3 regions of the Rhizobium sp. 10PS4 genome follow, and region 3 is predicted to be linked to each of the others. Evidence: riboswitches for the same ligand, from Rfam matches in the RefSeq annotation. Region 3 holds a riboswitch; each other region holds the start of a gene.
What was found. A riboswitch is a leader RNA that binds a small molecule or an ion and turns the genes downstream of it on or off. The one in region 3 is predicted to bind cobalamin.
Positions count from the first base shown of each region.

Region 1 (9,832 bases), on a different contig from region 3:
TGGTTGCCCTCGCTACGGCTCGGGGCCGCGAGCAGGCCGATGCTTTCATAATAACGCACCGTCGGCACCTTGACGCCGCTCTGGCGGGCGGCTTCACCAATGGTGATCTTTTTCATCATTTTCCTCTTGCACCTCTAGTCGCTAGAGGATGTAGGAGGGATGCTTCTATTTGACAAGGAAGCGGATCATGGCTGAGAGCGAGACACGATACCGGGTTGGCGGCATGGATTGCGCCTCCTGCGCAACCAAGATCGATACGGCGGTCAGACGCTTGACGGGTGTCGCCGATGTTTCCGTTTCGGTGATGGCGGGCACGATGACCGTCCGCCACGATGGCAGCAGCGATCTCAAGGCGATCGAGAAGAAGGTGACCGGGCTCGGCTATTCCGTCGCGCCGCTTGCCGGAACCGCTGCGCCTGCTCGTACTCAGGGCTCGCAACATCATCACGACCATGGACATGATCACCGCGATCATCCTCACGATCATGGCGAGAAGGAAATCGAGGGGCTGCACGGGCACGACCATGCGCCGATGGCCGGTCCCTGGTGGCAGAGCAGGAAGGGCCGGCTGACCATCCTTTCGGGTGCAGCACTCGTTGCCGCCTACACCGTCGGCCATCTCGTGCCGGCGATCGCGTCCTATGCCTTCACCGTCGCCATGCTGATCGGGCTGGTGCCGATCGCGCGGCGCGTCATCATGGCCGCCTTCTCAGGAACACCGTTTTCGATCGAGATGCTGATGACGATCGCCGCCGTCGGCGCCGTCATCATCAATGCCGGCGAAGAGGCGGCAACCGTCGTGTTCCTGTTCCTCGTCGGCGAGTTGCTGGAGGGGGTGGCGGCGGGCAAGGCGCGCGAAAGTATCCAGTCGCTGACGGGTCTGGTGCCGAAGAATGCGCTGCTCGAAAACAATGGCCAGACGCGGGAAGTGCCGGCAGAAAGCCTTGCTGTCGGCGCCATCATCATGGTTCGCCCTGGCGACCGTATCTCGGCGGACGGCATCATCATCTCAGGCGAGAGTGCGATCGACGAGGCGCCGGTGACGGGCGAGAGCACGCCGGTGCGCAAGGGCGTCGATGCCGTCGTTTTTGCCGGTACGGTGAATGGCGATGCGGTGCTCAGGGTTCGCGTCACGGCCGCCGCGGCCGACAATACCATCGCCCGCGTCGTCAAGCTGGTGGAGGAGGCACAGGAATCGAAGGCGCCGACCGAACGCTTCATCGATCGGTTTTCGCGCTATTACACGCCCGGCGTGCTCGTGGTCGCAGCACTCGTCGCGGTCGTTCCGCCGCTGCTGTTCGCTGGGCCGTGGGGCGAATGGGTCTATAAGGGCCTTGCCATCCTTTTGATCGGCTGCCCCTGTGCGCTCGTCATCTCGACGCCGGCGGCGATCGCCGCCTCGCTTTCGGCAGGTGCACGGCGCGGGCTGTTGATGAAGGGCGGCGCGGTGCTGGAAACGCTCGGCAAGGTGACGATGGTCGCCTTCGACAAAACAGGCACGCTGACTGAAGGCAAGCCTCAGGTGACTGACATCATTTCCTTTGGCCCGAGCGAGGCGCAGGTGCTGTCGCGCGCGGCGGTGTTGGAGCAGGGTTCCAGCCACCCGCTGGCACTGGCGATCCGCAATCGCGCCAAGGCGGACGGCGTTCCCGTGCCGCCGGCCTTCGAGCTGGAAGCGCTGCCGGGTAAGGGTGTCAGCGGCAAGGTTGGTGGCGAGACGTTGGATCTGCTATCGCCGCCTGCCGCCCGCGAGCGCGGGACGCTCAGCGCGGAACAGGATGCATGCATCACGGCGCTGAACGACGAGGGAAAGAGCGTGTCGGTGCTGCTCGTCAACGGTGTTGCGGCCGGCCTGATCGCCATGCGCGACGAGCCGCGCGAGGATGCCGAGGCCGGGCTCGCTGCCCTCAAATCAGCCGGCGTCAAGGCGATGATGCTGACCGGCGACAACAAGCGGACGGCAGCAGCCGTTGCCGGCATGCTCGGCATCGGCTGGCGCGGCGAGATGATGCCTGAGGACAAGCAGCGGGTCGTCGGCGAATTGAAGCGCCAGGGCTTCGTCGTCGCCAAGGTCGGCGACGGCATCAACGATGCTCCGGCACTGGCCGCGGCCGATATCGGCATCGCCATGGGCGGCGGCACCGACGTGGCGCTGGAGACGGCGGATGCGGCCGTGTTGCACGGACGCGTCGGCGATGTGGCGCGAATGATCGAACTTTCCAAACGCACGATGCGCAACATCCTGCAGAATATCACCATCGCACTCGGGCTTAAGGCGGTGTTCCTGGTGACGACGATCGCCGGCATCACCGGTCTCTGGCCGGCGATCCTCGCCGATACCGGCGCCACCGTGCTGGTGACGATCAATGCGCTGCGGCTGCTTCGGATAAAGATATAACATTTCTGACTTCCTCCCTCCGGCGTTCGTCACCGGGGGGATGTCCTATCGACGATTCGGGCCCAATCTTGAATCGAAAATCGCGGGACCGGCCATAGGGTCGGCTCTCTTCATCGGGGCTTTCTCCACAGCCTGCTTTCCTTAAGCTTTCGTTATCCGTGTTTTTCACAGGAACGTAGCGATTTCAAATCTGTCGTAACGCAATGCACAAACCATCCGTTGACGCGAATTTGGATTGGCGTACTATATCTAGTGTTCGAGGTTCCATCGATTCGTAGGGATCGATGGCTAAGACGGGAATTCGGTGCGTTTCGCCATCATGGCGCGGCAATGCCGGAGCTGCCCCCGCAACTGTAAGCGGCGAGCAACTGTCCGATTTCAGGTCACTGGAGCATGATGCTCCGGGAAGGCTGGGACAGGGTGCTTTGACCCGTGAGCCAGGAGACCTGCCTCGAACGAAACGTCCACGGGCGGGGTGTCCGGAAGGTCGCGTTGCATGGCTGCGGGGAATCTCCGCATCGCGTTTCGCAGGCCCGAACCTTCGCCCCCGAAACCTTCCTATTGAGCCACTTCGGGGTGAAGTCATGTCAGTATCTCAGTTCAGGCCGCCACCCGCTAGAGGTAGAGGGCGGAGTACGCCCAGCGGCTAAATAGCCGCATAGCTCAAATCACCGAGATTTTTCGACGGATATCGACAGATTTCCGATCAATGTCCTGCGTCCCAATCGCGTCGTCACGAGGAATATTATGACCATCACCGTCTACAGCAAGCCTGCCTGCGTCCAGTGCACTGCCACCTACCGCGCTCTGGACCGCCTGGGTGTCGACTATGACATCGTCGATATTTCGCAGGATGCCGAAGCGCTCGATCGCGTCCGCAGCCTCGGCTACATGCAGGCGCCTGTCGTCATCGCCGGCGAGCAGCATTGGGCCGGCTTCCGTCCCGACATGATCAGCGCACTTTCCTGAGCTGAGGACAGACGATGGGGCTGATCGTCTATTATTCCAGCCGATCCGAGAATACCCATCGGTTCGTCGCCAAGCTCGGACTGCGCGCGGCGCGCATTCCGCCAATTGGCGCAGACGCGTTCCAAATTCGCGAACCCTTCGTGCTTGTTGTGCCGACCTATAGCGGCGACGGCGGCAAGGGTGCCGTTCCCAAGCAGGTGATCCGTTTCCTCAACGATGCGGAAAACCGAGGACACATCCGCGGCGTGATCGCTGCGGGCAACAGCAATTTCGGCGAGACCTATGGGCTCGCCGGCGACGTGGTCTCGCAGAAATGCCAGGTGCCTTACCTCTACAGGTTCGAGCTCATGGGCACCGAAGACGATGTCGCCAAGGTCAAACACGGAATGGAACGATTTTGGACACGGGAACAAATCTGACGCGGGATGCGGGCGCAAAACCGCATCACACATTGGCTCATCCCGCCGGCGAACGCCCTTTGAAAGTGGCGGAAGCGCTCGACTACCACGCGCTGAATGCGATGCTGAACCTCTATGACGACGAGGGGCGGATCCAGCTCGACAAGGATCGAATGGCTGCCAAGCAGTATTTCCTGCAGCATGTGAACCAGAACACGGTGTTCTTTCACAATCTCCGCGAAAAGCTCGATTACCTCGTGACCGAGGGCTATTACGAGCAGGAGGTTCTCGACCAGTATTCCTTCAATTTCGTGCGGGATCTGTTCGACCAGGCCTATGCCAAGAAGTTCCGTTTCCCGACCTTCCTCGGCGCCTTCAAATACTACACCAGCTATACGCTGAAGACCTTCGACGGAAAGCGCTATCTCGAGCGCTATGAGGACCGCATCTGCATGGTGGCGCTGGCGCTTGCGCGCGGCGACGAGGCCCTTGCCCGCGACATGGTCGACGAGATCATTTCCGGCCGCTTCCAGCCGGCGACGCCGACCTTCCTCAATGCCGGCAAGAAGCAGCGCGGCGAACTGGTTTCCTGCTTCCTGCTACGCGTCGAGGACAATATGGAATCGATCGGCCGGTCGATCAATTCGGCGCTGCAATTGTCGAAGCGAGGCGGCGGCGTGGCGCTGTCGCTGACGAACATCCGCGAGGCGGGCGCGCCGATCAAGCATATCGAGAACCAGTCCTCTGGTATCATCCCAGTAATGAAATTGCTCGAAGACAGCTTCTCCTATGCCAACCAGCTCGGTGCGCGCCAGGGCGCGGGCGCCGTCTATCTCAATGCTCATCACCCCGACATCATGCGCTTCCTCGACACCAAGCGCGAAAATGCCGACGAGAAGATCCGCATCAAGACGCTGTCGCTCGGTGTCGTTGTGCCCGACATCACCTTCGAACTCGCGAGGAATAACGAGGACATGTACCTGTTCTCGCCCTGTGACGTGGAGCGTGTTTATGGCGTGCCCTTCACCGAGATCTCGGTGACGGAGAAGTACCGCGAAATGGCTGATGATGCCCGCATCTCCAAGAAGAAGATCAAGGCACGCGAATTCTTCCAGGTGCTTGCCGAAATCCAATTCGAGAGCGGCTACCCCTACATCATGTTCGAGGACACGGTGAACCGGGCGAACCCGATCGCCGGGCGCATCTCGATGAGCAATCTCTGCTCGGAAATCCTGCAGGTGAGCGAGGCCAGCGAATATCATGACGACCTCTCCTACAAGCATCTCGGCAAGGATATTTCCTGTAATCTCGGCTCGCTGAACATTGCGGCAGCGATGGATTCGGCCGATTTCGGCAAGACGATCGAGACCTCGATCCGGGCGCTGACGGCCGTTTCCGACATGAGCCACATCTCCTCGGTGCCTTCGATCGAGAAGGGCAATGACGAGAGCCATGCGATCGGCCTCGGTCAGATGAACCTGCACGGTTATCTCGCCCGCGAACGCATCTTCTACGGCTCCGAGGAAGGCGTCGACTTCACCAATATCTATTTCTATACGGTGACCTATCACGCGATCCGCGCCTCGAACCTTTTGGCGGTCGAGCGGCGCCAGAGCTTCAAGGGCTTCGAGGATTCGAAATATGCCTCCGGCGAATATTTCGACAAATATACAGACCGGCTCTGGGAGCCGGCGACGGAGACCGTGAAGGCGCTGTTCGAGACGTCAGGCATCCATATTCCGACGCAGGAAGACTGGGCCGCGTTGAAGAAGGCGGTGATGGCCTCCGGTCTCTATAACCAGAACCTGCAGGCGGTGCCGCCGACAGGCTCGATCTCCTATATCAACCACTCGACCTCCTCGATCCATCCGATCGTCTCGAAGATCGAGATCCGCAAGGAAGGCAAGATCGGCCGCGTCTATTATCCGGCGCCGTTCATGACCAACGACAATCTCGACTATTATCAAGATGCCTACGAGATCGGGCCGGAGAAGATCATCGACACCTATGCGGCGGCGACCCAGCATGTCGACCAAGGCCTGTCGCTGACCTTGTTCTTCCGCGACACGGCAACGACGCGCGACATCAACAAGGCGCAGATCCATGCCTGGAAGAAGGGCATCAAGACGATCTACTACATCCGCCTTCGCCAGATGGCGCTGTCCGGCACCGAGGTGCAGGGCTGCGTGTCTTGTACGCTGTGAGTTGATTTCGGCCGCGAGCCTTTGAGCAATTGGCCCCTCATCCGCCTGCCGGCACCTTCTCCCCGATGGGGAGAAGACATCTGCGGCAAGCGCGACATCCCCTCTCCCCTCGGGGAGAGGGTAGGGTGAGGGGGCTCCGAGCGCCATCAAATCTATTGGAAGGACATAATCACCATGAACATCGCCGTAAAGCCGGTCACCCATGTGCGCGCCGTCAACTGGAACCGCATCGAGGACGAGAAGGATCTCGAAGTTTGGAACCGGCTCACCGGCAATTTCTGGCTGCCGGAAAAGGTGCCGCTTTCCAACGACATTCCCTCCTGGGCAACGCTGACGGCGGCCGAGCAGCAGCTGACCATCCGTGTCTTCACCGGATTGACGCTGCTCGACACGATCCAGAACGGCGTCGGTTCCATCCGGCTGATGGAGGATGCGGCGACGCCGCATGAGGAGGCGGTGCTTTCCAACGTCTCCTTCATGGAGGCGGTGCATGCACGCTCCTATTCCTCGATTTTCTCGACGCTGTGCTCGACGCCCGATGTCGACGATGCCTATCGCTGGTCGGAGGAGAACGAATTCTTGCAGCGGAAATCGGCGGTGATCATGGAGCAGTATCGCTCCGGCGATCCGTTGAAGAAGAAGGTTGCGAGCGTCTTACTCGAAAGCTTCCTGTTCTATTCCGGCTTCTACCTGCCGATGTACTGGTCGAGCCGCGCCAAGCTGACCAATACGGCCGACATGATCCGACTGATCATCCGCGATGAGGCGGTGCACGGCTATTATATCGGCTACAAGTTCCAGCGCGGGCTGGAACGGCTCGGCGACGAGCGGAAGCAGGAGATCAAGGATTTCGCCTTCGAGCTGCTGCTCGAACTCTACGACAACGAGGCGAAATATACCGAAGCGCTCTATGACGGCGTCGGGTTGACCGAGGACGTCAAGAAATTCCTGCATTACAACGCCAATAAGGCGCTGATGAACCTCGGCTATGAGGCGCTGTTCCCGGGTGAGGCGTGCAAGGTCAATCCGGCGATCCTGTCGGCGCTTTCGCCGAATGCCGACGAGAACCACGACTTCTTCTCCGGCTCCGGTTCCTCCTATGTCATCGGCAAGGCGGTGGCGACCGAGGACGATGACTGGGATTTCTGAGGCTTGATCGCCGTCTGCCTCTTATCATTTGATCTCGGATCGCCCACATTCAGCGGAAACTAAATTTGGTCCTCGCCGATGATGTGGCGTAGCGGGAGTTTTTGATGTCGTCTTTTTTGAACAAGGCCGGGACTGCCGTCGAAGCGGGCGAAGGCGTCTGGCCGATCCGCAGAAGACGGATTCTCGACTGGCTGGTGAACGAGACGCGCGGCGAGCGGTTCATCGACAATATCCTGGTGGACATGTGCGAGAAGCTGCTGGCGGCAGGGGTGCCGGTGGCGCGGGCGACATTGCATTTCAGGACGAACCATCCGCAATGGGTAGGTGCCCGCATTCTCTGGAAAGAAGGCCTCGCGGAAGCGAAGATCGACACATTTGCCTATGGTATCGAAAACACGCCGGAGTTTCTGAACAGTCCCGTCAACGCCATCCATCAGGGTTCGGAGGAGGTGCGCAAACGGCTGGAAGGCACAACCGACGGCGACGAGGGTTCATTCTATCAGGAACTGCGCGATGACGGCCTTATGGAGTATATCGCCTGGCCCCTCGAGCATACATTCGGCAAGCGGCACGTCGTGACATTTTCCACCAGCCGCCCGGGCGGTTTTACCAGCGAGCATGTCGATTTCCTGCGCGACCTGCTGCCGGCATTAACTCTCGTCAGCGAAATCAGGCTGAAGAATATCATGGCGCGCACACTGCTGCAGACCTATGTGGGACCGCATGCGAGCGAACAGATCCTGTCGGGCGTCACGACGCGCGGTAGCGGCGCGACCGTCGGTGCGGCGATCATGATCTGCGACCTGCGCGACTTTACCGCAATCTCCGATCTCTGGCCGCGCGACGATGTCATCCATCTGCTCAACGACTATTTCGACGCCATGTCGGACCCGATCGAACGGCATGGCGGAGAGATCCTGAAATTCATGGGCGACGGATTGCTGGCGATCTTCCCGTTAGCCAAGGAAACCGCCTGCCTCGATCTGCTGCAGGCGATCCGCGAAGGGCAGACATCGATGGCTGAGCTGAACGAGCAGCACGTGCGCATGGGGCGCGAACCGCTGCGTTATGGCGTCGGGGTGCATGTCGGCGATGTCATGTACGGCAATATCGGCTCGCGTACGCGCCTGGATTTCACCGTAATCGGCCCGGCGGTCAACGTCGCCTCGCGGCTGGAAAGCCTGACCAAGGAGGTCAAGCGTCCGGTGCTCCTGTCACGAGCCTTCGTCGAAATGGCGGGCTGCGCGCAAGATATGGACAGTCTCGGCACCTTCCCGCTGCGTGGGCTTGGAGAGCCCGTCGATGTTTTCGCCTTTCCGGAGCGTGTTGCTGCATAATTCAGTGCAGGCGGCCTCATACTCCTCGTTTGTTTCCCCAGAGCAGCACGTGCAATTGCGGTAGTACGCGAACTTCAAACCATTGGTCGGCCGTCACCCTTTCGACAAGCCAGTGCATCCGATCCATCACGCCGTCGAGATCGATGCGCGCATCGTCGTCTTCGGGCGGCGGCGGCGTATGATTGCCCGGCTGTAGGAACAAGGGAATTTGCGGATAGCGTTGACCCGCCTGCTGGGCGAATGCGTAGTCGGCATCGTCGAAGACGACGATCTTCAATGCGACCTCCGGTCCGCCGGCCGCCAGTTGAAGACAGTTATCGACCTGGTCCCAATCCGTCAGCATGCCGCTTGATGGCGGTTTGGGGCTGATGACGAGGATATCGAGATCGCGAAACCAAGCCTGAGCCACGCTGCCCTGTGTTTCCAGGGCGAAGCGATATCCTTGCGAATGGCCGAGCTCGATCAGTGGCCTTAACGGCTGGATCGCCGGATTGCCTCCGGAAAGGGAAACCGTCAGCGGCTTGCCTCCGGAGAGTTTCATGACCTCGTGCCAGATGGTCTCGACCGACATGGGAATCCACTGATTCCGGAACGCACTGTCGACCGCGTGAAGGCTGTCGCACCAGGAACATCTGTAGTCACAGCCGCCTGTCCTCACGAACACCGTCGGCAGCCCGATCAAGGCGCCTTCACCCTGTATGGTCGGGCCAAAGATCTCGCTGACGCGAATGGTTCCGCCACTCACGGCCTGTACTCCGCCCAGGTTTTCGGCGTCTCGCTGACGCGAACGGACGATGTCTCCGGGAAGCGCTGCTTGCACCAGTCGTAGAAGTGCCTTGCCAGGAATTCGGAAGTGACTTTCGAATGGCCGAAGACGTCGTTCAGGTGACGATGATCGAGAGCTTCGTCGATATAGCGCTTGAGCGGCGAGAGATCGTGATAGTCACGGACGAAGCCATCATCATTCAGGCTTTCCGCAGCCAGTTCGACGACGACGATGTAGTTGTGACCGTGGAGCCGAGCACATTGATGGTCGGCAGGCAGGTGATCCAGTTGATGGGAGGCGGAGAGATGAAACTCCTTGGTGATGCGGTACATCAACGCACCTCCATGGCCGAGTATCGCGACACGGCCGCTCTCCAGAAATCCCGGTCTTCGTACAACGTAGGATCGGGGACGCCGGCAAGATGAAACGCTTCGCGACGTTCCACGCAGGTTCCGCAGCGCCCACAGTGGAGCTCGCCGCCCTTGTAGCAGGACCAGGTTTCCGAGAACGGCGTGCCGTGTTTTTCGCCGTCAACCACGATCGCCGCTTTGGAAACATCGACGTAGGGGGCAAGCAGTTTAACGCTGGCATAACCGTCCAGCGCTTCGTTC
Region 1 covers NZ_JAWDIW010000027.1:2,337-12,168, reverse strand. Annotated here, with positions in the region: gene RWJ89_RS32940 (MerR family transcriptional regulator) at 1-116, opposite strand, end outside; gene RWJ89_RS32935 (heavy metal translocating P-type ATPase) at 188-2,398, shown strand; cobalamin riboswitch at 2,641-2,866, shown strand; gene nrdH (glutaredoxin-like protein NrdH) at 3,146-3,367, shown strand; gene nrdI (class Ib ribonucleoside-diphosphate reductase assembly flavoprotein NrdI) at 3,382-3,786, shown strand; gene nrdE (class 1b ribonucleoside-diphosphate reductase subunit alpha) at 3,765-5,969, shown strand; gene nrdF (class 1b ribonucleoside-diphosphate reductase subunit beta) at 6,144-7,118, shown strand; gene RWJ89_RS32910 (adenylate/guanylate cyclase domain-containing protein) at 7,223-8,455, shown strand; gene queE (7-carboxy-7-deazaguanine synthase QueE) at 8,472-9,200, opposite strand; gene queD (6-carboxytetrahydropterin synthase QueD) at 9,197-9,553, opposite strand; gene queC (7-cyano-7-deazaguanine synthase QueC) at 9,553-9,832, opposite strand, start outside.
Region 1: linked by a shared signal. The riboswitch ahead of nrdH (glutaredoxin-like protein NrdH) and the one ahead of bluB (5,6-dimethylbenzimidazole synthase) in region 3 are both predicted to bind cobalamin.

Region 2 (9,832 bases), 160 kb from region 3:
CCGAGCGCAGCCGCTCCTCGAACAGGCCGCGTTCGGCCTTGCCCTCCTCGCCGGCACCATAGGCATAGCTGCCCCAGACGAGATAGGCCTCGGCGAGATCGGCGCGCCGCTCCCAGCCCTTTTCGTCGATCAGCGCCTGCAGGCCGGCGCCATAGGCGCCGGGCTTCGAGCCGAAGACGCGGTAGGCCGCCCGGCGCTTTGCCGAGACTTCATCAAGACCGGCAGCCGCAAGCCTTGCCGCCTCGCCGCGCATGCGCTCGGCAATGGGATTGTCGGCAGCATCCTCCTCCAGCGCGCCCACGGCGCGGATCGCCTTGTCGAACAGCGCGATCTGCTCGGGAAAGGCATCGCGGAAGAAGCCGGAGATCCTGAGCGTTACGTCAACGCGCGGCCGGCCGAGCATCGCCGGCGGAATGATCTCGTAGCCGGTGACACGGCGCGAGCTCATGTCCCAGAGCGGCTTGACGCCGATCAGCGCCAGGGCCTGGGCGATATCGTCGCCGCCGGTGCGCATGTTTGACGTGCCCCAGGCCGTCAACCCGAAGGAGACAGGCCATTCGCCGTGATCCTGCACATAACGGCGCACCAGCAGCTCCGCGGATTTCTTGCCGAGCTCGTAGGCCGCCGGCGTCGGCACGGCGCGGCTGTCGACCGAATAGAAATTGCGGCCCGTTGGCAAGACATCCGGCCGCCCGCGCGTCGGCGCACCCGAGGGTCCGGGTGCGACGAAGCGGCCGTCGAGCCCTTTGAGCAATCCTTCGATCTCGGCCGAGCCGCAGGCGAGGATGGAGGGCTTGAGGCGGATCTCGATCTCGGAGAGCACCAATCTGCTTTGGGACCAGAGGGTCGGGCACTCCATTTCACCGGAAACGAACTTTGCCGCCAGCAGTTCGATGCGCTCGACGGTATCTCCGTTGGTTCGCCATGGGGCATCGAGGATATCGGCGAGAATCTCAGGTCGCGGTCCGGTCCAAACGGCGGCCATGTCGGTGTCGAGAGGGTCGAAAGAAGCCCCCTCCCCAACCCCTCCCCACAGGTGGGAGGGGCTTGCAGGATGCGCCGTCTCAACATCAGCTTTGGCAACTGAGTCTGCCGCAAGCGCGGAGGTAAGTCCCTCCCCCTTGTGGGGAGGGGTTGGGGAGGGGTTTTTTACCTGGCGAAGGGGTGAGGCGTTTCCGAACGCATCCACCGCAATCGCCCGCTGCAAACTCGCATCCCCACCCTCACCCAGCCCGCGCGCCACCCGCGCCAAAGCCACGGTGAGGTCCGTCAGCAGCCGCCCCTCTGGCGACACACCGAACACATGCAGTCCATCGCGGATCTGCATTTCCTTGAGGTCGCAGAGATAGGCGTCGAGCTTCTTCAGCGCCTCGCCCTCGCTTTCGTCCTTGGCGATGCCGGCATCACGGTCGAGGCCGATATCGGTGACGAGATCGAGGATCTGACGGCTGAGCAGACGGATGCGGCGGGGATCGCCGCCGGAGGCCTCGTAATATTCGTCAACCAGCGCCTCCAGATCCTTCAGCGGCCCGTAACTCTCGGCCCGCGTCAAAGGCGGCGTCAGGTGGTCGATGATGACGGCAGCACTGCGGCGCTTGGCCTGCGTGCCCTCGCCTGGATCGTTGACGATGAAGGGATAGAGGTGCGGCAGCGGACCGAGGATCGCCTCGGGATAACAGCTTTCAGACAGCGCCAGCGCCTTACCCGGCAGCCATTCGAGATTGCCGTGTTTGCCCATATGGATGACGGCATGGGCACCGAACTCGCGGCGCAGGAAAGCATAGAAGGCGAGATAGCCGTGCGGCGGCACGAGATCCGGCGAATGATAACTTTCCTTCGGATCGATATTATAGCCACGCGCCGGCTGGATGCCGACGAGTAAGTCGCCGAAACGGGCGAAAGGCAGGGCGAAGACGCCCTCGCGAAAATACGGATCGTCTTGCGGGCTGCCCCAGCGGGCTCTCACCTCATCCTGAATCTTATTGGGAAGAGATTCCAGGAAGCCGTTGTAGCGACTCAGAGAAAGCGTCTCGCGGATGATCTTTCCGTCGGAACCGGAATTGGTCGGCCCTTCCATCAGGTGGCGGATCAGCGCGTCCCCGTCGGCCGGAATCTCGGCGACCGGATAACCCGCCGCCCGCATGGCGCGAAGCACCTCTATGGTGCCGGCCGGCGTATCCAAGCCGACGCCGTTGCCAAGTCGACCGTCGCGGTTCGGATAATTCGCCATGACGAGCGCGATGCGCCGGTCGCCGGCGGAAGTCTTCCGCAGCCGTGCCCAATTGGCGGCAAGCTCCGCCGTATAATGCACCCGGCCGGCCTCGGCCTGGCTGGCGACGATATTGGTCTCGACGGCAGCATCGTAGCGCGCCGCCGTCTTGAAAGAGATCGCCCGCGCCAGCACCCGGCCGTCGACCTCGGGAAGCGCCACGTTCATGCCGAGATCGCGCGCCGACAGGCCTTGTGAGGAAGAGAGCCATGCCTCCCTCGACGAGGCCGACAGGATCGCCTGAAGCACGATCGCTTCATTCGCCTCCAGCACCGTCGCCTGCCGGTCCGCACCCGGTGCGGAGACCGCAAAGCCCGTCGTGTTGATGACGACATCGGGTTTCAGCGTCGAAAACACGCTTTCGAGAATGCCTGTGGAGATGGGATCCTTGAGGCTGTAGGCAAAGATCGGCAGCGGACGGAGGCCGAGTGCGGCCAGTGCCTCGACGAGCGCTTCGATCGGCCCGGTCTCGCCGCTTTGGACGAGGGCGCGGTAGAAGCTGATGGCGACGATGGGAGGTGCCTGTTGCGTCGAGTTCGTAGTACCCCCCTCTGTCCTGCCGGACATCTCCCCCACAAGGGGGGAGATCAGGGATGAGAGGTCTCGCTCCATCTCTTCGGACGAAAGTGCGGCAGCCTCCAACGTTTCTTTTTTGGGAAGCCTTAGCGACTTGCCAATCTCCCCCCTTGTGGGGGAGATGTCCGGCAGGACAGAGGGGGGTATCTCGAGCTCGGCGGATAAGGCGGGCACCACGCGCGAAGACACCTCCGCAACAACCCGCCGCCACTCCTCAACCCCGATCAACCCGCGCCCCGGCCACCAGATGCCCGCCTTCATCAAAGGCACGGCCGGAGCCGGCTTCTCCACGCCAGACAGCATCGCCTCGGCATAGTCGAGAAACGCCCGCGCGTTGGCATCGCCACCCTCGATCAGATAGGCCCAGAGCGCGTTGAGATCGTCGAGGTGAATGTTGGAGAAAGGCACCAGCCCCGCATCCGGCCTGGCGTCACCCGGCAGCACCGCGATCAGCGCACCGGCGCGCGCTGCTGCCGCATGCAGCGCCTCCAGCGCATAATGAAAGTAGCTGGCACCGCCGAGCGCACGCACGATGATCAGCTTGGCATGCCGCGCCGTGCGCTCGACATAGGTGTCGACCGACATCGGGTGCTTGAGGCTCATCAGGCTGGCGAGCCGGAGCGAAGGCCCCGCCCCGCGCTCGCGATGGGCGGTTGCGATGGCGGCAAGCTCGCTGTCGGCCGCCGACAGGAACAGGATGTCGCCCGGCGTCTGCCCAAGGTCGATTGCCTCCTCGCCGTCGCTGATCGTTCCCTGTTGAGCCAGAAGCAGATGCATCGCGTTAGGCCAGCGCTTCGATCGCCGCTCTCACCGCGTCCTGATCCATTTCGTGCAGGCCGATGACGACGAGGCGCGTGGCGCGCCTTTCGCCAGACGTCCAGGCGCGGTCGAAATAATGGTCGATCCGGCTGCCGACGGCCTGGAGCTGCAGGCGCATCGGCTTGCCCGAGACATCGACGAAACCCTTGAGGCGCAGCACGTCATGGGCGGCAATGATGCCTTTCAGCGCTTCGATGAAGCCGGCCGGATCGGCAATGGGTCCGAGCTCAACGACGAAGCTGTCGAATTCGTCATGGTCGTGCGGCGCACCATCCTCATGCTCCAGCTCGTGATGCGACTTGCGATTGGCAACATCGTCCTCGGTGCCGATGCCAAGGCCGAGCAGGATGCCGGCCGACACCTCGCCGTTCCGCGCCTCAATCATCACAGGCTTGCGCACAGTGCGGGAGGCGACCTCGTCGCGTACCCTGACAAGGCCGGCGGCATCGATCAGGTCGGTCTTGTTGAGCACGATGAGATCGGCGCAGGTCAGCTGATCCTCGAACAGCTCCTCGATCGGGCTTTCATGATCGAGCGATTCATCCTCGGCGCGGCGCGCATCGACGGCATCATGGTCGTCAGCGAAACGGCCGGCGGCAACGGCAGCGCTGTCGACCACCGTGATGACGCCGTCGACGGTCACCTGGGTGCGAATGTCGGGCCAGTTGAAGGCGGCGACCAGCGGCTGCGGCAAAGCAAGACCAGAAGTCTCGATGACGATATGGTCGGGCCGCTGTTCGCGTTCGAGCAGCTTCGTCATCGTCGGAATGAAGTCGTCCGCAACGGTGCAGCAGATGCAGCCATTGGTCAGCTCGATAATGTCCTCCTCGGTGCAATTCTCCGCACCGCAGCCCTTCAGCACGTCGCCGTCGACGCCGAGATCGCCGAATTCGTTGATGATCAGCGCGATCTTCTTGCCGCCGGCATTGGTGAGCAGGTTGCGGATCATCGTCGTCTTGCCGGCGCCAAGAAAGCCGGTGATGACGGTTGCGGGAATTTTTTGCTGGTTCATGGACTTAACCCTTCATTTTCAGCGGCAGGCCTGCCGCGATGAAATAAACTTCGGCGGCCTTCGCCGCGATCGATTGGTGCAAACGGCCGGCATGATCGCGAAAATCCCGCGCCATGCGATTGTCGGGCACGATGCCGAGACCGACCTCGTTGGAAACGAAAACGAGCCGCGCTTTCGCGGCGGGAAGGAAATCGGCAAGGGCGGCAAATTCCGTCGCCATGTTCCGCTCCTCCATCATCAGATTGGTGACCCAGAGCGTCAGGCAATCGATCAACACGATGCGCACTTCGCCGTCGATGGCGGCGAGCTTGCCGACCAGATCGAGCGGCTCTTCATGCGTTGTCCAGGACGGACCCCGGTCGGCCTTGTGTTGGGCGATGCGCGCCTGCATCTCCTCGTCCCAAGCGCGGCCGGTCGCGAGATAGTGGCGATCGAGGCCGGTTGCCGTGACGAGGTCTTCGGCGAAACGGGATTTGCCCGAGCGTGCGCCGCCGAGGATGAAGACGGTGTTGGATGGGGCGTCCGTCATGCGCAAGCGGCCTCCAGAAGAAACGCGGCGTCGCCCCACTCTCTTCCCTCATTCCTGTGCTTGTCACAGGAATCCAGCCGCGGCGCGTCCGCGCCGTGAATGACTCTATGCCCCCGTGAAATGATTCTTCTGTGCCCAAGGACTTGGGCACGCTGGATTCCTGTGACAAGCACAGGAATGAGGGAGGAGAGGAAAGTGCGTCCCAAACACACCGGGCCAAGAGGTGCCGAAAAGGCACCTCCCCGTCGCGCCGCACCAGGCCACGCCGAATTCAATCGTTCAGCCAAGACAACCTCCGTGCTGGCAACGGGCATAGTGCCCAGGGTTAGGCTTCTCGCCCGGCACGCATGGCAGGTCTCCTGGCTCGCGGTTATCGGCCGCGATCGGGGCAGACCGGAAACCGGTCGCCCTGATCGTGCCAGCGGATCATCCTCGCCTTCCCGGCCGCATCAGTGAAAAGGTGGACGATTCGTAGACTTGAGAGGCGTCCGACCCCGGTTGATCACCATGCATATCCAGTGGCTTTTCCGGCACACCACCTGTCCCGCCCGCTTGCATTATTGCAAGCTGTCAGCCGGAAGGGCTTAGTGCCGGATGGAAGACCCTGACCGCTCTACAGTCGCGGGGTCGGCTGTGATGAAGGCGCCCGGCTTGGGTCCGCCCCGTCACATTCCCTTTTCATCCGGAAGGGCGTAACACCGATCCGGAACCATCCGTTATGTCAGGATGGTCAGTCGACCATCCGTTATCGGGATGGTTAGGCAAGCGCAGGGGTGAAGTCAACCGGGCTCGGCGGTCGACCAGTTGACGGCCACCCGGTATGGCCTGCTCCAACACGACTTACTCTACCTAAAACATCGTCATTTATCAGAGACTTACGTCACAAATATTTATCCCGCCCGCCGGGTTTTCGCCGCAATTGCGTCGCAAGCGGACTGCGCCTTCGCCCTTGACCGGGCCTCTCCCTGCCTAGTTGTCTTGCCATGCTTATGAAATTGGATCGGCGCCGTTTCCGCGCGCTGCGCGTTTTCTTCGATCCGGGACGCCTGCGGGCTCTGACCCGGCGCAGCGAGGTCGGCCTGTCGCTGGCGGGCGCCGTCGTCGGCATCATCTCGGGTCTCGCCGTCACCGGCATGAGCTACGTCTCCAACGAGCTGCATCAGTTGGTCTTCGGCATCGCCGACAGCGAAAGATTGAGCTCCTCCGAGATCGAGAACAAGCTGCTGCTGCTCACCGCCCCCGTCATCGGCGGCGCCCTGCTCGGCCTGCTGCTTTTCGTGCTGGCGAAACGGCGCAAGAAGCCGATGGTCGACCCGATCGAGGCCAATGCGCTGCATGGCGGCCGCCTGTCCCTGACCGACAGCATCATCGTTGCCGTGCAGAACCTGATCTCCAACGGTTTCGGCGCCTCCGTCGGCCTGGAGGCCGGCTATACCCAGCTTGCCGCCGGCCTCGCTTCGAAATTCGGTCTGAAGCTGCAGCTTCGCCGCTCGGACCTGCGCACCCTCGTTGGCTGCGGCGCGGCGGGCGCCATCGCCGCCGCCTTCAACGCGCCGCTGACCGGCGCCTTCTATGCTTTCGAGCTGATCATCGGCACCTATACGATCGTCTCGCTGACGCCGGTCGTTGTCTCAGCCCTTGTCTCCACCCTGATCGCAAGACTGCTCGCCGGCAGCGATTTCACCATCGATATCGGCAGCTTCGGCTCGGTCGTGCCGGCCGATTATATCCCGGCGCTGCTGCTCGGCACTTTCTGCGCTGGTGTCGGCATCCTGATCATGCAGGGCGTCGCCTTTGTCGAGGAGCTGGCGCGCAAGAGCTCGATCGCCCCACCCTTCCGCCCGGCACTCGGCGGCATCATCGTCGGGCTGCTGGCGATGATCTCGCCGCAGGTGCTCTCGGCCGGCCACGGCGCGCTGCATCTCAACCTTTCCCGTGACGTGGCAATCCCGACGCTGATCGGCCTCTTCCTCTTGAAATCCTTCGCCTCGGCGATCTCGATCGGCTCCGGCTTCAGGGGCGGGCTGTTCTTCGCTTCGCTGTTCATGGGCGCCCTGCTCGGCAAACTCTTTGCCTATTGCGGCCCTTATTTCGCCGATGCGACGCTGACGCCCGTCATCTATGCCGTGGTCGGCATGAGTTCGCTTGCCGTCGCCGTCATCGGCGGGCCGCTGACCATGACGTTCCTGGCGCTCGAAATCACCGGCGATTTTCCGATCACGGCGCTGGTACTCGCTGCCGTCATCACCTCCTCGCTCGTCGTGCGTTCGACCTTCGGCTACTCCTTCGCCACATGGCGCTTCCACCTGCGCGGAGAAAGCATCCGCAGCGCCCACGACGTCGGCTGGATACGCAATCTGACGGTCGACAAGCTGATGCGCGCCGACGTCAAAACGGCAAGGGCGGGCATCTCGCTGGAGGAATTCAAGCAGGCCTTCCCGATCGGTTCGACCCAACGCGTCATCCTCGTCGAGGAGAGCGACAAATATACGGGCCTCGTGCTGGTGCCGGAGATCTACGCCAACCCGACCGACGCCCAGGACGAGGGCAAGACGCTTGCCGATTTCATCCACTACCGCAACGATTTCCTGCAGCCGCAGATGAATGCCAGGCAGGCGGCTGCGATCTTCGACAAGAGCGAAAGCGAAGCGCTCGCCGTCGTCAACAACCTGATCGAACGCAAGGTGATCGGCCAGCTCAGCGAAAGCTATACGCTGCGCCGCTACAGCGAAGAACTCGACCGCCGCCGCCGTGAAGTGTCAGGCGAGATCTGAGCGTCGCCGCGCCGACCGGATCGACGCTTCAGGATACGGCGTCGGCGAGCTTGAACACGTCGGCCCGCTTCGAAACGCCACGCAATTCAAACGAACCCATATACTCGCAGGCCACGGCGCAGGTGGTCGCGAAGCTCTCCGACATCAGCAGGTCTTGCTCAAGCGTGCCGCAGAGCTTTTCGAGCCGCGAGGCCTCGTTGACGGCGCTGCCGATGACGGTGAAATCAAGCCTGCCGCGCGCGCCGATATTTCCGTAGAACACCTCGCCGAGATGCAGCACGACATCGACGCCGATGTCAGGACCTCCATCATTCCTCCGCTGACCATTCAGCACCTTGTTGGCTTCTAGAATATTCCTTGCGGAAGCCAGTGCGGCCATGCAGGCCTTTTGCGGGTCTTCAGCATCGGTCGGAAAGATCGCCAGCACGCTATCGCCCATGAACTTGAGGATCTCGCCCGAATTTTCCTCGACATGCCAGCCGATCAGCTCGAAATGTTCATTCAGAAACCCGGCGATTTCGCCCGGCTGATAAACCTCGGTCAGCGCCGTGAAGTTTCTCAGGTCCGCAAGCAGGATTGCAGCATTGATCGCCCCTCCCTTTCCCCTTTGAATATCGCCTGCAAGGATGCGTGCACTTGTCTTGGCGCCTGTATAGACGGCAAGGATATCCGATGCGGTTTTCGATGCCGCAATGCGATAGCAAGCCAGCCCCAGCGCCGGGAAGAGCTTCGCGACGATCGCCAATTGGTCGTCAGAAAATCCGCCCGGCCTGTCGCTTGTGAGAGACAGACTGACCCCGCGCAGCGCAGCCTCCTTCGGGAACTCCAGCAGGCTGACCAGGTGATCCGTGCCGCCGCCATGCGCGAATTCCGCAAGCTGCGGGTAGTCATCGACACCCTCACCCTTGGCGATGTTCCATCGACCTGACGTTTCGCCGCGGCCCAAAAGAAAATAGATCGGGGTCTTCTCGAAATTCAGCACTGCCGCACTGCCATACTCGGCATTCTCGATCGTGGTCGCACCGCCACGCACGAAGTTGGCCGAGACGCCGCCATACATGGGATGAATCGACGGCATCGCAATACTTCCCCGCCAGATCGGAAAGCCATCCGCGATCAGCCGATCGCACAATCCGGCTATCAGCTCGCCAATATGCTCAGCTGTGATTCCTTGTTCTATAAGCCACTGAATATGATTGTTAATTTCCGAACCTCCAAATGACCGACGCAGTTTATGGTCGGAAATCGGGCAAATGGACGGCGATGACCAACCGGGGCGTTGCCAGATCAACCAATAGTCGAGTCAGGCAGATATTTCTAGCCATGGATTCCGGCAGCGACGACCACAAGGCAGGCTGAGAGCAAGTGATACCTGCCGTTACCGTCATTCGGCTCCGACGAGAAGCAGTGAAGAGTGCCGCAAAAATGAAAGACGGTGCCGCAGCGCTTGCGGATATCTCACATCCTGACTGTCATGCCGCCGTCCACGGTCAGCACGTGACCGTTGACGAAGGAAGCGGCGTCGCTTGCAAGAAACAGCGCCGCGCCGGCGATCTCGTCCGGCCGTCCCCAGCGCTGAACCGGGATGCGCTGGCGCACGAAGGGCATCAATTCCTCGTTTGCAGCCATCGCCGCGTTCGTCTCAGTGGCAAACCAGCCGGGCGAAATCGCATTGCTGGTGATGCCGTGCGGGCCGAATTCGACCGCCATGCCGCGCATCAGTCCCGTCAGTCCCTGCTTGGCCGCCGGATAGACGCAGTCCCCGGGCATGACGACATGGCCGCTGATCGAGGTCACCGCGATCAGGCGGCCGTGATTGCGTCGCTTCATCAGCACGGCAGCGTCGCGCGACA
Region 2 covers NZ_JAWDIW010000005.1:51,762-61,593, reverse strand. Annotated here, with positions in the region: gene cobN (cobaltochelatase subunit CobN) at 1-3,622, opposite strand, end outside; gene cobW (cobalamin biosynthesis protein CobW) at 3,627-4,676, opposite strand; gene cobU (bifunctional adenosylcobinamide kinase/adenosylcobinamide-phosphate guanylyltransferase) at 4,681-5,205, opposite strand; cobalamin riboswitch at 5,538-5,934, opposite strand; gene RWJ89_RS10640 (chloride channel protein) at 6,189-7,979, shown strand; gene RWJ89_RS10635 (adenylate/guanylate cyclase domain-containing protein) at 8,008-9,267, opposite strand; partial or broken gene RWJ89_RS10630 (SDR family oxidoreductase) at 9,438-9,832, opposite strand, start outside.
Region 2: linked by a shared signal. The riboswitch ahead of cobU (bifunctional adenosylcobinamide kinase/adenosylcobinamide-phosphate guanylyltransferase) and the one ahead of bluB (5,6-dimethylbenzimidazole synthase) in region 3 are both predicted to bind cobalamin.

Region 3 (9,832 bases):
CCTCATTGCCCCTCGTCGAGGCGATGGCCGCCTGGCCGTCCTTCGTTACTGCCGGGAAGTGATGCGGCTGCGAGGCGGCGAGGATGGCGTCGAGCGCGACACGCACGCCGCCGTCGGTGCCGTTTTTGAAGCCGATCGGGCAGGAGAGGCCGGAGGCGAGCTGGCGATGGATCTGGCTTTCGGTCGTGCGCGCGCCGATCGCGCCCCAGCTGACGAGGTCGGTGATGTACTGCGGCGTGATCGTGTCGAGGAATTCGACGCCGGCGGGAAGGCCCATCGCATTAATGTCGAGCAGCAGACGCCGGGCGATGCGCAAGCCTTCCTCAATGCGGTAGCTGCCGTCGAGATGCGGGTCGTTCATCAGACCCTTCCAGCCGACGGTGGTGCGGGGCTTTTCGAAATAGACGCGCATGACGATCTCGAGATCGCCGGCGAAGCGCTGCCGCTGTTCCGTGAGCCGAGCGGCATAGTCCCTGGCGGCAACGGGATCATGGATGGAGCAGGGGCCGATGACGACGATCAGGCGATCGTCCTCGCCCCGAAGAATCTGGTGGATCGCATCGCGATTGCTGGTCACGGTCTTGCTGACATCAGCATTGCGGGGAATTTCCGCGATGATCTCGGCGGGCTTGGTCAGGGGGGTAATTTCGACGATACGCAGATCGTCAATGGTATCAGACACGGTATGGCTCCTGTTTGGTCATACCGTGCGGAACAAAAAAGCCGCCAGGTAGACTAGCGGCTGTTCGGGTTGTCGTCGCGTCGAATTCAGTTACGCATGGACCCGCATCCGCTCAGAGCAGCGGTACCAATAAAATCGCGAGGCGTAGATTGATGTCATCGACATGGGGCGTGTGTAACGCCACGTCTGCGTGTTGTCACGTAGAATTTTCTGTCTGAAAATCGGGCGCCTTGCGGAAGGTACACCCAGGGAAGCCACAAAGCACGTCGCATTCGATCTCACTCATGCGACGTCTTGCAAGTCTTTGTTTATGCATATCGCCCGAACCGTGCATGCTCCGGGCGATATGCGTTTTCATTGCTTTCGAATGTCGTTCCCGAGCTCAGAGAGCGTCGACGTTCACACCGACGGTGATGGCGCCGATCGGCGTTCCCTTGTCGTCGGATATCGTCACACTTGCCTGCGACTGCAGCGTCTGGGTCGACTCATCCTTTTCGATCTCATCGACGAAGACGGCGTCCTTGCCGGCGCCGAAAGACTTCTGGAACTTGCCCTCGTCGCCCTGCCAGTAGTCGGATGTGGTGTCGCTTTGACCGACATTCAGCCCCTTTGCATCCATGACGAAGATTTCGGTGATCTTGCCGCCGGAAGCTTCCTTCTTTCCCTGAAGGAATTTCGACAGGGCGTTGTTAAGCACGCCGTCAATCATCGAGTGGTCGGAGCCATCGACTTCGGCACGCCACTTCTTGTCGAGGGCGTCGACATCGGCTGCGCTGAGATTGGCGTTGGCAGTGTTCTGCACTTTGACAGCCTCGATGATGGCGGGATCATTGAGCCAGGGCTTGACGTCGCTCGTCACGTAGTCGGAGATCGGGGCAAGCTTGGCATCCTGCGCCATGGATACGCCCATGGGTACGCCAAATGCGGTGCAGGCCAAAAGAAATGCGGGCACGATTTTCTTCATAAGTGTTTCCTTCCGATTATAGGTTGCTGAAGACTAAGGCTATCAAACGAGGATGATGTCAGAACTCCTCCCAGCCGCCGGGAGCAGCGGCAATGGCGGCATTTCCTGCATGCCGCTGGACGAGGGCTCTCGGCTCGGGACGAGATTGGCGGGCGACTTGAACGGGTCTGGGCTGGCTGGCCGCAGACGCGCCGACGACGAACCTGCCGGCCGAGTCCTGCAGAAGGCGTCCCTGCTGCAGTAGTTCCTGGCAGGCCGCGTTGGTTTCCTCGACCATTGCCGCGTTCTGCTGCGTCGCCTGATCCATCTGGTTGATCGCGCCGTTGATTTCCTGCAGGCCCGTCGCCTGTTCGCGATAGGACTGGACGATGGAAGCGATACTGTCGCTGATGCGGTTGATCTGCTCCTCGATCTTCAGCAGGGCGTCGCCGGTTTCGTTCACCAGCCCGACGCCCGCGGCAACCTCTTGACCGGATACATTGATCAGGTTCTTGATTTCCTTCGCTGCATTTGCCGACCGCTGGGCGAGTTCACGCACCTCCTGCGCAACAACCGCAAAACCCTTGCCGGCTTCGCCCGCGCGCGCCGCCTCGACGCCGGCATTCAGCGCCAGCAGGTTCGTCTGAAACGCGATTTCATCGATGACGCCGATGATGCGGCCGATCTGGCTGGACGAGGTCTGAATCCGGTCCATCGCTCCGATTGCATCGCGCACCACCGTTGCCGAGACATGAGCGCTCCGTTTGGTTTCCTCGACCAGCTTGCCGGTATTTTCGGCCCGCTGCGACGATGTTCTGACCGTGGTGGTCACCTCATCCAGTGCGGCGGCGGTCTGTTCCAGTGCTGCCGCCTGTTGCTCGGTCCGCTTGGCGAGTTGATCGGCGGAGGACGCCAGCTCGCTTGACCCACCTTCGACCGCCACCGAGGCCATCTTGATCTCTGTCAGCGCGGCAGCGACTGCTTCGACCATGTTGTTGAAATCCTGCCGCAATTTATCAAATTCGGGGCCGAGATCGGCCAGGTGGATCGAGAAATCGCCGGCGGCAAGCTTTTCCAATGAATTTGCAAGAGCGGTCATTACCAGCCGCTGGGTGTTGCTGGCCTCTTCGGTGAATAATGCGTTGCGCGCCCGTTCGGCATCGAGCGAAGCGGTCTGCTCGGCGGCGGCCTGCTCTCTTTCGACCTTCGCAATTGCCTCGTGGCGGAAGACTTCCAACGCGCGTGCCAGAAAGCCGATCTCGTCGCCGTTTTCCTTGTAGGTCACGGGAGAGGCCAGATCGCCTTTCTGCAATGCGCTAATTCGTTCGCTGATGATCCGGATGGGCCGGCCAACAAGGCTGCGCATGGCGAGAAGGAAGGCGATGACGGCCAAGGCGGTGATCACGGACTGCGTGAGCAGCGATATGAGAACCTTCTGCCTGACTTCAGCAGCGATTTTTTCGACGGACCAGTTGGTAACGATATAGCCGGTGGCCTTGCCTGATTTATCCAGCGGGAGCGGCGCGATGATCGTGACCACACCGGCGGATATTCCGCTGTCGTCGATCGTCGTTTTTTCCGGCTTGGCACTGAGGCTCTTCGCCAGATCGGCCGGTGCGGGCAAACCGTTGATGCCATCGCGTGTCCAGGCGTCTACGGCGGCAGGCTCCGCGTTGAATGCGGCAAACTGCACGAGATCGAGCGAAGGGTCGTCGCGGTAGAGCGAATAGGCTTCACGGACGGCATTCGCCTTGCCCCATTTGACGCCGCCGGCGGCCAGAGAGGCAAACTGCTCCACATCCTTGGACCAGTTGGCCTTGGCGCCATCGATCAATGCCCGGGTTTCGTACATCCACGTATAGGTGGCGAAAGCGGAAATGCCGCAGAGGTTGACGGCAACGATAATCGCCGCCAGCTTGGCGGTCAGAGGCATCGTTTTCAAAAAATGGAACATTCCGCGGCAGCCTAGAATTGCGGCTCAGTCGGAGATGTTCCCGACCGGCGTCTCAATACGGGCATCCACGCTGACGGTCACATCACGAGCCCTCATGCCCATGTCCGGATAGCAACCCAAAACGCGCAAACGCAGTGTGTATTTGATATGTGAATAAATCATAAAGTAGAATGGGATGCCGGAGCACACGCGGGTCATTTCGCTATTGCGCCCGCTGGAGATCTGCCTCGCCCCGCTGGGGAGAAGTGGTATGTCGCGCGTCCGTGTTCCCTACGCCCCGGCCGAAGAAAAGAGACAGATGGCACCGCTTGGCGTGCGGCTAGAATCAACCATCTGGTTCGCGGCTTGCCGCCGCGCCGGTTTGCTGAAATAGATGCGCCGTCAGGTGCCCGTCCAGGCGGGAGAATCGGGAATCCGGTGCAAGACCGGAACGTGCCCAACGCTGTAAGGCCGACGTTTGCCGCTTCATCACGCCACTGGCTTCTCGCCGGGAAGGCTGCGGCAGACGGATGACGCCCAGTCAGAAGACCGGCCTGGCAAGATAGACCGATCCGCGCGGACGGCGGGGCGGTTGCGTTGTTGGGGATTTGACGATGCGACCCTTTGATGAGGATGCCCTTTCGGCGGCGTCCGGTTTTTCCCTGGCCGAACGCGAGGCCGTCTATCACGCGATCATGACGCGGCGCGATGTTCGCAGCCAGTTTCGACCTGATCCTTTGCCTGACGATGTTGTGCAGCGGCTGCTGACGGCCGCTCACCACGCACCCTCCGTCGGCTTCATGCAGCCGTGGAATTTCATTCTGGTGAAAAGTGCCGCTGTGCGGGCGCGCGTCCGGGACGCCTTTGCGAGTGCCAACGAGGAGGCGGCGCAGATGTTTGCCGGCGAGCGGCAGCAGGCCTACCGCGCCCTCAAGCTCGAAGGCATCGTGGAGGCGCCGCTCGGCATATGCGTGACCTGCGATCCCACACGCAGCGGCAGCGTGGTGCTGGGGCGCACCCACAATCCGAGAATGGATTCATACTCGACCGTCTGCGCCATCCAGAATCTCTGGCTTGCGGCGCGGGCGGAAGGCGTCGGCATCGGTTGGGTCAGCATCTTCCGCGAAGGCGACCTGAAAACCATTCTCGGCATACCCTCTCATATCGAAGTAGTCGCCTGGCTCTGTGCCGGTTTCGTCGATCGGCTCTATGACGAGCCGGAACTCTCCGTCAAAGGCTGGCGGCAGCGGCTGCCGCTGGAGGATCTGGTCTTCCATGATGGATGGGGACTGAACATCTAGGGCAGTGCGGTGGAGCATGGCCTCAATCGCACAGTCACGACAGTCAAGGTGAGCAAACCGATGTCGGGTATCGCCGACGCCGGGCGAGGGCGAGGTATCTTTATTCCGGGCCTTTATATCGATACGCTGAAGGCGAATCCCGGCATTTCCGAGAGATACTCGGCTATCGGCGGCTCGATCGGAGGATAACGGCCCAATGAACATGATCGACTTGAAGGAACGCATCATCGTGATCACAGGCGGTGCGCGCGGCATCGGCTACGCTATCGCAGAGCGCGTCATCCAGTCTGGTGGCAAGGTGGCAATCTGGGACCTGAACGAAAACATGGCGAAGGACAGCGCTTCCGCTCTCGGCTCCGGCACCGTCGCTTTCGGCGTCAACGTTGCAGATTCCCAATCAGTCAAAAACGCGGCGGCGACTACCGAGGAGATTTTTGGCCGTATCGACGGCCTCGTCAATTCCGCCGGGATTACCGGTCCGGTTAAGCCCACGATTGAATACGATGTCATCGAGTGGAAAGATGTTGTCGATGTCTGCCTGACGGGAACCTTCAACTGCTGCCGCCACGTCGTTCCGGTCATGTTAAAGCGCGACTACGGGCGGATCGTGAACATCTCCTCGGTGGCGGGCAAGGAAGGAAATCCGAACATCGCTGCCTATAGCGCAGCGAAAGCCGGTGTGCTGGGCTTCACCAAGTCTCTTGGCAAGGAACTCGCAAAGACGGGGATCGCCGTGAACGCGGTAACGCCGACCACAGCAAAGACACCTATATTGGACGGGCTGACACCGGAATTTATCGAATATATGCGCGTGCGCATTCCGCGCGACCGTTTTGTTGAACTTCATGAGATCGCTTCGATGGTCGTCTGGCTGCTCTCCGAAGAGAACTCCTTCACCACCGCATCGACGTTCGACCTGAGCGGTGGTCGTACGACCTATTGACCATGCCCAAGCTGTCCGCATTCACATCCCGCCGCTCGTTCACGCGACATTGCCGTCATCTCATGCACCCCGGCATAACGCCGCCATGGCTCGGCCACCGCCGTTCCAGCTGTTCGATCACTGCTGCTGTTGCGGCTGCGGACCTGACGTTGCTGGGTTGGCGAGATCGATCGAGCCCTGATCTCCGGCCAGAAATTGCGGGCCGACCTGACGGACACGGTTTTGCGTCGGATCATAGGGGCGCTCGGGAACGGATGGTTGCGGCGCGGCGGTTGCGGGATTCTTCGCCGTGGGGTTGGTGCGGATGGTGGTGATCGAGCCCTGCTGCGGCGGTTCGCTCACCGCCTGCTTGCCGCGCATCTCCTCGTAATAGGCGGTGAGATTGCAGGCGCAAGAGGACTTTTCCCCGGGCGTACGGTTCTTGTAGGCAAAGGCGTTTTTCATGGCGCTGTAAGGCGTGCCCATTGCGACCGAGATCATGTTCGAGGCTTCGGTGCTCGTCACATCACGATAGAACAATTCGGTCTCGATGCCCGGGCACATCTTGGCGCAGGTCTGGGCGTCGCGGCCGAAATCAACCGACGTGGCGTTCGAGCTGATCGGGAAGAAGCCGCCGTCGCAGCTGCGCACGCACATGGTGCTGACTGGCGACAGCATGTCGGCCCGCGGCAGGCCGTAACGCGGATCAACCTCTTCACCGCCGCCGAGCGGGATGAAGGTATCGGTGCGCATCGCCTGTTCCTCGACACTCGGGGCGGGGTCGGCGGCGCTGCGCTCGTCGGGGGCATAGAAGTTTTCGCTGTTGCAGCCATTGCGGTCGAGGGCAGCCATCAGCTCGCGGCGGGGCTGGTCGTTGTCGCTGCCCCGGCCGAGCAATTCGCCACGGCGGTCCTGGAGATAGCGAATGTTGTCGATCATCCTGACTTCGGCCTGCGAGAGTTCGGCGCAGTAATCGGCATTCTCGCCGCCGATCACGACCATGCTGCCCGACGTGCAGTCATTGCTGCGCAGCTCATTGCGGACCTTTCGCAACTCGAGGTTCTGCTCGGCCATGGCGCTGGCATATTGGCGCGCTTCCGGGCCGTTGCCATTGCCGATCGATCGCGGCAAGTCGGCGAGGCGGCCGCGCAGGTCCTCACAGACAGCGCTGCTTTGCGCGGCGGCAGGCGCCGAAAAGGCAAGGAGAAGAGCAAGAGACAGGTTTCGGCGTTTCACGGCGTCGTCCCGGAATGAGCAAAGAATTGATCGGTCGATTGCGGCGTTGATCGCCGCCAGTTCTCTTAGGGTATTTCTCTTAATAAGCTGGGATAAATTCCTAGCGTATTTTCGCGATTTTATCCAGCGGACCGCTGGAGACCCAGTGTTTGATTATGAAGAGGCTACCGATTGTAATCAACGAGGCCAAGTGCTCCACTCCAATCTCCTGCGTCGCTTGGGGAACGTACTCATATCCGGACGTCGAAAATGACAGGTGTTGCCAATGAACTCAGCTCCCCCGCAACGACAGTCGGGCTGCCGGAAACCCAACACGGCTTCCACGTCTTCGTGGACGGTTGTTATGAACCCGGTTCCGGGCGCGGGGGATGGGCTTTTGTCGTTTATCGTGATGCGGCGGAAATTGCGTCCGGCTTCGGTGGCGCCGAAGATTCCGCCAATAATTCGATGGAATTGACCGCCGTGCTCAGGGCGGCAATCTGGATCAACAGCGAGGCAAACGGCGAGCCCGCGACCATCTGGTCCGATTCCGTCTACGCCATCAAAGGCTGCAACAGCTGGCGACATATCTGGAAGAACAACGGCTGGAAGAAAAGCAGCCCGAATGGGAATGCCCGAAGGCGAACGATCGCCAATGCGGAACTCTGGAAGGCGGTCGATCTTCAGCTATCCCAGAATGCGCTGATGACCATTGTCTGGTGCAAAGGCCATTCCGGCATTGCCGGCAACGAACGCGCGGATGCGCTCGCAGATAAAGGGCGCCTGTCGATACGGAGTGCCTGAGACGGCATCAGGACATGTGTCGGGACGACTTCAGGGTCTTTACGCTGTGTTGCGGACAACCAGCTCAAGCCGGTTGCGATGCCTCGACGACGGCGAGTGCCGCCATATTGACGACGCCGCGGGAGGTGACAGAGGGGGCGAGGATGTGGGCGGGCAGGGCGGTTCCGAGCAGGATCGGGCCGACATGCAGGCCGTCGGTCATCGACTTGACCACACCGAGGGTGATGTTGGCAGCATCGAGGTTCGGGAAGACCAGGAGGTTCGCCTCATCGTGCAGCGTCGTGTCCGGCATGACGCGCTTGCGCAGTGCTTCGGTGATGGCGCTTTCGCCGTGCATTTCACCGTCGACCTCAAGGTCGGGCGCGGCTTCGCGCACGAGCTGCAGGGCGTTGCGCATCTTCGTCGCGCTTTCGGACTCACGCGAACCGAAATTGGAATGCGAGACCAGGGCGGCGCGCGGGGTGAGGCCGAAACGGCGGATTTCCTCGGCCGCCAGCACTGTCGCCTCGGCGACCTCCTCGGCGGTCGGATTGAAGGTGACATAGGTGTCGGTGAAGAAGGTGGCGCCGCGCTGCGAAATCATCAGGCTGAGGGCTGAGAAATCGCGGACATCCTTGCGCTTGCCGATGATCAGGCGGACGTCGCGAAGATGCTTCTCGTAACGGCCTTCCAGGCCGCAAATCAGCGCGTCGGCCTCGCCGCGCCTCAGCGCCAGCGCGCCGATGACTGTCGTGTTGGTACGCACGATGGTGCGGGCAGCTTCCGGGATGACGCCGCGGCGGCCGACGAGGGAGAAATAGAGATCGACATATTCGCGGAAGCGCGGATCGTCTTCCGGATTGATGACTTCGAAATCCTGCAGCGGGCGGATGCGCAGGCCGTAGCGCTTCAGGCGCGTCTCGATGACTTGCGGGCGGCCGATCAGGATCGGTTCGGCAAGGCCTTCTTCGAGCAGCACCTGGGCGGCGCGCAGCACGCGCTCGTCCTCACCTTCGGAAAAGATGACGCGCTTGCGCTCGGCGGTCTTGGCGGCGGTAAAGATCGGCTTCATGACGAAGCCGGAGCGGAAGACGAAGCGGTTCAGCTGGTCGAGATAGGCGTCGAAATCCTGGATCGGACGGCGCGCCACGCCACTCTGTTCGGCGGCCTTGGCGACCGCAGGCGCGATGCGCAGGATCAGGCGCGGATCGAAGGGCGAGGGGATCAGGTAATCGGGGCCGAAGACCGGGGTCTCGCCGGAATAGGCGCGGGCGGCGACGTCGGACGGCTCTTCGCGGGCAAGGGCTGCAATGGCGCGCACGGCGGCCATCTTCATTTCCTCGTTGATCGTCTCGGCGCCGCAATCGAGCGCGCCGCGGAAGATATAGGGAAAGCAGAGGACGTTGTTGACCTGGTTGGCGAAATCCGAGCGACCGGTGCAGATCATTGCGTCGGGGCGGGCGGCACGGGCGAGATCCGGCATGATCTCCGGCGTTGGATTGGCAAGCGCCATGATCAGCGGCTTGTCGGCCATCTGCGCCAGCAGCTCGGGTTTCAGCACGCCGGCGGCCGAAAGGCCGAGGAAGACGTCGGCGCCGCCGATATTTTCGGCGAGCGTGCGCGTATCGCTCTTCTGGGCATAGATGGACTTCCATTCGTCCATCAGCTCGACCCGGCCCTCATAGACGAGGCCTTCGAGATCGTGGACCCAGATGTTTTCGCGTTTTGCCCCGAGAATGACAAGCAGGTTGAGGCAGGCAAGAGCGGCAGCACCGGCGCCGGAGGCGACGATCTTGATGTCGGCGATGTTCTTGCCGGCGAGTTCCAGCCCGTTCAGGATCGCGGCGGCGACGATGATTGCCGTGCCGTGCTGATCGTCGTGGAAGACGGGGATCTTCATCTTTTCGCGCAGGCGGCGCTCGACCTCGAAACATTCCGGCGCCTTAATGTCTTCAAGGTTGATGCCGCCGAAGGTCGGCTCCAGCGAGGCGATGGTCGAGACCATCTGGTCGACGGCTGCGGCATCGATCTCGATATCGAAGACGTCGATGCC
Region 3 covers NZ_JAWDIW010000005.1:213,604-223,435, forward strand. Annotated here, with positions in the region: gene RWJ89_RS11425 (3-deoxy-7-phosphoheptulonate synthase) at 1-682, opposite strand, end outside; gene RWJ89_RS11430 (hypothetical protein) at 1,065-1,646, opposite strand; gene RWJ89_RS11435 (methyl-accepting chemotaxis protein) at 1,705-3,579, opposite strand; cobalamin riboswitch at 3,946-4,130, shown strand; gene bluB (5,6-dimethylbenzimidazole synthase) at 4,173-4,859, shown strand; gene RWJ89_RS11445 (SDR family NAD(P)-dependent oxidoreductase) at 5,056-5,802, shown strand; gene RWJ89_RS11450 (DUF2865 domain-containing protein) at 5,920-7,017, opposite strand; gene RWJ89_RS11455 (ribonuclease H family protein) at 7,267-7,800, shown strand; gene RWJ89_RS11460 (NADP-dependent malic enzyme) at 7,865-9,832, opposite strand, start outside.